DNA from 2 places in the Pediococcus sp. EKM201D genome. Region 1 is predicted to be linked to the other one. Evidence: predicted binding sites of a transcription regulator. Region 1 holds the regulator's gene; the other holds the start of a gene.
What was found. The regulator LexA, encoded in region 1, represses DNA repair genes until DNA is damaged. The targets are predictions, from matches to a motif close to CNAACANNTGTTNG.
Positions count from the first base shown of each region.

Region 1 (3,427 bases):
TCGCGATAATTATGAGCGCTAATCCTCATCTCCTTGAAATTGGAACGCAAAGTGCCCATTTAACTAAGGATATTATGGATTTTTGGCGTCCATTAAATCGTAGTGAAGCGTTAGTTGATGGTAAGTATTCATCAGCCGAATTTATTAATTTCTTCAAAGAAACTTTCGAAAATTACCTCGAAAAAACGGGCGAAGAGATTGATAAATTTACCGCTCTTATTTTTCATTTACCTTACACTAAGATGGGGCTTAAAGCTTTAAGAAGCGTAATTGAAGACCTAGATAATGATGATTTAAAAGAAAGTTTATTAGAACATTTTGAGGAGAGTCGTTATTTGAATCGTGAGGTAGGAAATTTATATACAGGTTCATTGTATCTGAGTCTGTTGTCATTATTACATGCCCGCAATTTAAAAGCAGGCGACCAAATTGGCTTGTTTAGTTATGGTTCTGGTGCAGAAGGTGAGTTTTATTCTGCTAAAGTCGTTGAAGGATATGAAAAGTATGTTACAGATGAAGAAATTGCATTTTTGGATCAAAGAACTTCGGTCTCAGTGGCTGAATATGAACAAATCTATCGTAGTTTTATGAGACCTCAAACAGCGGACTACAGAACTGAATTTGAAAACGATCCTGCACCATTTGTTTTGAAGGGACAACAACAACAACAACGGATTTATGAAAAAGTAAATTAAAAAAATGGCAACTTGGGTTTAAACCTAAGTTGCCATTTTTTATGAGAAGATGCTGTAAACAATTTTACCGTCTTTCGCGATAATCATCGCTTTATTTTTGTCAGGTTGATTTAATTGAACGGCATATCCCTTACCAAGTTCTTTTTTGAGGGATTTTGAAACCTCAACAAATTTATCTTGGATATCTTTAAAATTACTATTACTCATTTGGTCAGGATTTTCGATCAACTGATTGAAAACTTTTTTAGTGTCTTTATCGGTTGCTGAAACACTAAATGTTTTGGCAGATGGATCATATGTAACAGTACCAAACGATTTAAAAGATTTAGTAAGACTAGCCTGGACTTGTTGCACCTGTTGGGCCTTAGATGAAGAGGCAACACTTTCGCTTTTAATCATTTCCAACTTATCGTCCTTCAAGCTCGATTTTTTACTAGCAATTAAAGTTGAGTTGGTCTTAGAGCCAGAACTTTTATGTGAAGTTTCCATCACATTTCTTGCTGAGAAAATAACAACAGCAAGGGGGATAATCACTAAAAGTGAGCTTAAAAAAATGGAGCCTCGGTTCCTAATTGATGAATAAAATTGAAAAAATCCAAGTAATAATGTAATTGATGCTAAAACTAAAACGTAAAGCATAGTAACCCTCCAAAATGATTTATCGCATTAACAATAGTATGCTTTGAAAAACATAATAAATCAATAGGAAAGTCACATCTAGTAGATGTTATCTCTAAATAAACCAACAACTTTACCGAGGATAGTCACGTTGTCCAAAATAATTGGGGCCATCGTATCATTTTCTGGTTGAAGTCGAATGTGATCGGATTCTCGATAGAATCGTTTGCAAGTTGCTTCATTTTCATCAGTCATAGCAATTACAATGGTGCCATTGTCGGCTGTAGATTGTTTTCTAACAATAACTTGATCACCAGATAAAATACCGGCATTAATCATACTTTCTCCTCGGATGGTAAGCATGAACAAATTACTACTATCATTTTCGTACTCTGGAGGAACAGGGAAGAAATCTGTAGCTTCTTCAACAGCCAAAATTGGTTCACCGGCAGTAACTACTCCCAGTAAGGGAATAGTAGGATTTTTATCTTGTACTCCTAAAGCGTCTAAACCTAATTTTGTTACCTCTAAAGCTCGGGGCTTAGTAGGATCCTTTTCTAAAAAGCCGTTTTTTTGTAAACGATCAATGTGTCCATGAACAGTGGAAGTAGATGATAGTCCAATGGCACTACCAATTTCACGCACTGTAGGTGGATATCCTTGAGCGTTAACTGTTTTATAAATATATTCCAGAACGCTGAGTTGCTTAGTGCTGATATTTTTTGCCATTTTTTCACCTCATAAATATTTGTTGTTATTTTATCATAAAAAATCCTAATACTCAAACAAATGTTCGCCTTAAAAATTGAAATTAAAAGCTTTCCATAGTATGATTAAGCTACTAATAACGGAGGGATTTATTATGGCCGATCAAGAAATGCAAAAATTAATTAAGAGAATCAATGAACTTGCTAAAAAAGCAAAAGAAGAAGGACTTAGTGACTTAGAGATTATCGAGCGAAAAGATCTGCGTCAAAAATATTTGAAGAAGTTCCGAGAGAGTTTCAGAAGTCAAGTTGAAATGATGCAAATTTTTGATAAAGAAGGCAAAGAAGTCACACCTGAAAAGGTAAAAGAAGTTCAACGAAAAAAGGGCTTACGTGACGATTAGAACGGGGCTTTTGTTTTTAGCCGTTTTTGTGTAAAATGAATAGGTAAGTCGTTGGTAAGGAGGATTGTAAATGTCAACTGGAATTTGGATTATGATTGTAATCATCGCATTGCTTGTTGGTGCAGTTGGTGGTTTCTTCTTTGCTCGTCGTTACATGGAGAATTATTTGAAGAATAACCCCCCAATTAACGAGGATATGCTTAGAACAATGATGCTTCAGATGGGTCAAAAGCCATCACAAAAGAAGCTCCATCAAATGATGACTGCGATGCAAAATCAATCTAAGAAATAAAAAAACGTCCATTATTTGGACGCTTTTTTTGTTTCTTTATTCGAAATGTCAATGTATTTAAACGTAGGATCAACTTCATTATCAAGTTTAACAAAAGCATTGTTTAATTCTTCTTCTAGCATTGCTAAGTTTTCGTCATTCATTTTCGTTTTACGATCAATAGTAATCGGTTCACCAAAGTTGATATGAATCTTTTGACGAGTAAATAGTCCTTTAAAGGTTAATGGTCCTTGATAAATAGCTGGTACAATGGGGACGTTAGCTAATTTGGCAATTACGAAAGCACCATTTTTAAGCTCTTGGGAATGTCGAGTTCCTGAAGGAAAAATAATGGTTGATAATTCTCCCTTTTTTAAAATCTTAACCGGGGTTTTAATGGCTGAAGGACCCGGATTTTGACGATCAACAGGAAAAGCATTTAATTTAGTAATTAACCAGCTTAAAAACCGATTTTGAAAGAGTTCCTTTTTAGCCATAAAAGAAAATCTTTGCGGATAAGCAGCTAGGGCATATAGCACTGGGTCAAACCACGTGCGGTGGGGAGCTACTAACACATAACTACCTTCTGGTAAACGTTCTGAGTTGTGTACATCAGGTTTCCCATTAATAAGAAATATCAATGAAGAAACAAAGTGTTTAATAAATGAATAAAACATAAGATAACCTGTACTTTCATATATTTATTAATTTGATTATATTATGAAGTATTGG
Region 1 covers NZ_JAALFK010000001.1:296,707-300,133, reverse strand. Annotated here, with positions in the region: gene HFC68_RS01460 (hydroxymethylglutaryl-CoA synthase) at 1-695, shown strand, start outside; gene HFC68_RS01455 (hypothetical protein) at 735-1,334, opposite strand; gene lexA (transcriptional repressor LexA) at 1,413-2,042, opposite strand; gene HFC68_RS01445 (DUF896 domain-containing protein) at 2,176-2,424, shown strand; gene HFC68_RS01440 (YneF family protein) at 2,495-2,716, shown strand; gene HFC68_RS01435 (1-acyl-sn-glycerol-3-phosphate acyltransferase) at 2,728-3,372, opposite strand.

Region 2 (3,427 bases), on a different contig from region 1:
AATAGTTGCTCTTCATATGCCCGAGCAACTTTTAATCTGATTTCACCTTGTTTCATTCTTGGTGGAATTTTTTGCTCATAAAATATTTTGTTATCATTTCTCTTACGTTTAATTGCTACAGTATGATCTGAAAGAAAAAAGCCTTGCCACTTTATCATTCCTCGATCAATATACACATTATCAAAAAAGTTTTGAACTACTTGAGGATCATATTGATTATTTTTATTATTCATCTCTACGCCTCTTTTTTTGAATAACTTTTTGACTAGTAGGCCAAAGTTGATTTTCAAATTGAATAAATTTTATAGTAAACTTCCAGCGTTGCTGAAGCCCGCGTACAATCTCTTCTAGATCTATCAATGTATATTTTTCAAGCGTATGAATTGGAATAGAACGTTCCCTTTGCCCTCGTCGTTGTTCACTAAAAAAAATATTATAAGAATGATCATAGATATCATTAACAATTACAATCCAAAATTGAGTGTTAAATTTTGAAACATTAAACAGTGTTTCAATTCGCTGGTTAATTAAAGTTAATTCTTGTTGCTTATTCATAAGCATTCCCCCCATTATGTCCACCTACTAGGCTGGCCCGCTGGATTGCAGTACCACCTTTAGTTAAGCTACGTGCGTAAACTAAAGCGGTAAAGCCATATTCAGCTCTAATCTGGTCAACCAGTTGATCAGTTTGATGTTTGGAAATCCTCGGAAACGGTTCGAATAGATTCAATTGTTCACCAATCTGATAGCTCAATTTAGCAGTAAAGATAGCTATATTACGAACAGGTTGCCCTTTCCAGTACTTTTGGAAAATTTCCTTAGCATATTTAAAAATTTCTACATTACTATTAGTCGGAATAACCTTCAATGACTGGCTAAACCCACTATTTATCGTAGACTGGTAACTAAATCCAATACTTAACGTTAGCTCACCACATTGTTGACACCGATGTCGTAACCGTGCAGCTACCTGCTCACTAATCTCTTTAATTACAGTTTCAATTTCACATTGCTGCTGATAATTTCTAGGTAACACTTGGGAATTACCCACACTATTTTCTTTAGGTTTTACCCTTTCACTTAGAATCGTTCGATCAATGCCCCACGCTGTTGCAAACAATTGAGTTCCAATTATTCCAAACTCTTGTTTTAAAAAATATGGATTACTATGTGCTAACTCATTCATATTGTTAATACCCAGTTTTTGCAAACGCTCGGTCGTCCGTCTTCTAATTCCCCACACATCTGTCAACTTAGGAATCATCCATACTTTTTGGGCTACTGTATTGTATGTAATTGTGCCAATCAAATCATTGGATTTTTTAGCGAAATTATCCAATGCTAGTTTAGCTTGCAATGGATTTTCACCGACACCGATTGTTGTGTATAAGCCTAACTGCCTACGTACTTTATGTTGAATTTTTTTAGCAACTTCTTCAGGAGTTTCTCCAAAAAGTTTCCAGGTTTTAGTAATATCTAAAATTGATTCATCAATGGAATATGGATATAAATCTTCTTCTGCCACATACTGTTTAAATATTTCGTTAATTTGAAGATTACGCTTAATATATAGATTCATTCGTGGTGGGACCATTATAATTCTTGGATCACACGGTAAATCCCTTTGTCGCGAGACGTTAGCTTTCAATCCAAAAAGTTTTTTGGCCATCGGTGATGTGGCTAAAATTAGTCCACCATTGGTATTTTCCTGCTCAGAAATTACTACCATAACAACTTTTAATGGATTTAGCCCGCGCATAACTGCTTCAACGCTGGCATAAAAAGATTTATTATCAATCATTAAAAAAACACCCTTGGGTTCTTTATCATAATTCATTAAATCTGCCTCCGCTCTCAATTATACGAACATATGTTCTTTTTGACAAGAAAAAAATAAAAAACGCTTCTTAAAAATAGAAACGTTTCTTATTAACGAGGGGGCGACTATCCCGATTAAAAGATAGTAGAATATATTAAGTTTTGGGACAATGTAATATTATTGAGCTATTGCTAGCTTTTGAGTTAGACTCATTGATTTTGGGGGTCAATAAGTATTTTATATTCTAGCTTCGCCACTTAGTGCTCGTTTTCTTGATTGTAAAATCATTTTATAACTGCCCTTAAACGTAGTTTTTGCTAACTACAAATTTATCCTAACATACCCGCTGATGATATGCGATGCTTATTTCTAAATCGGGTAAAATATCTATTATTCCTTTTTACAGTTAGGCTCCAAGAGAATCATTCATCTATCAAAAAAGCCGATAAAAAAAGGATTAATAGTATTCCTACTATCAATCCTTTTAGACAATTACGCGCGTTTTGTGTAAGTTCCTTTTTCAGTATTAATTACTAGAACTTCGCCTTCTTGGATAAAGTCTGGAACATTAACTACTAATCCAGTTTCCATTGTAGCTGGTTTACCTGAACCAGTAACTGTAGCTCCTTTAATTGATGGTGCGGTTTCAACAACTTTTAATTCAACCGTTGTTGGTAAATCAACCCCAATTACTTCATTACCATAAAAACTAATTTTAACCATTGTATTTTCCAAAAGATATTTTAATTCACTTTCAATACTTGATACTGGTAATTCATATTGTTCGTATGTTTCAGTATCCATGAAAACAGCCATATCATCTTGACGATAAAGATATTGAGCTTCTTTAGTATCAAGAATAGCTTGTTCAACTTTTTCAGTTGGACGCATAGTTGTTTGAACAGTTGAACCTGCTCGTACATCATATAACTTCATTTGCATTACTGTGTTACCTTTACCAGGTTTATGATGGTTAGTTTCTACAACCTTAATCAATTTACCATCCTTAATGAACGTCATGCCTGCTTTTAAATTAATTGCTTCTACCATATTTAAAATCCCCTTTTATTTAATAATTTCTATAATTTTTGATTTTTCAATTCCCAGACTAGTTAGGTGGGATTGAAAAAATACTACTAATTATTTTTAACGTAAAGTTCATTATTAACTCCGCTTTAATTCGACTTAATACTTCATTCTATCATAAATTAGGCTGATTTTTGACTACCACATAAAAAGGAACCCCTGAAAAAATAATTTTCTCAGCGGTTCCCATTTATATTAATCCTATTCAACCTGAGCACCTAGTGCATTCTTAAAATGTTCTAGTGCCCATTCTTGACCATGTTCTGTAAAGGTTGCCACACCTTTTTCATTAATAATAATTCGATAGCCTAAATTATATGCATCAACGGCAGTATGAAGGATACAAATATCCGTACATACCCCCACTAGCCGTACTGTATCAATTTTACGAGCTCTTAGTTGCATATCTAGGTCCGTTCCAGTAAAAGCACTATAACGAGTTTTATCAAGGATTTTAACTCGTTGATTAGCTTTATTTAAATCGTACCAATCCTGCAACTGCCCGTAAAAATCACGTCCCCA
Region 2 covers NZ_JAALFK010000003.1:12,149-15,575, forward strand. Annotated here, with positions in the region: gene HFC68_RS05025 (hypothetical protein) at 1-233, opposite strand, end outside; gene HFC68_RS05030 (hypothetical protein) at 226-555, opposite strand; gene HFC68_RS05035 (Y-family DNA polymerase) at 548-1,837, opposite strand; gene efp (elongation factor P) at 2,312-2,869, opposite strand; gene HFC68_RS05045 (cysteine hydrolase family protein) at 3,107-3,427, opposite strand, start outside.
Region 2: a site for LexA is predicted at 1,864-1,877, ahead of HFC68_RS05035 (Y-family DNA polymerase). Genes of this name have one in related genera too.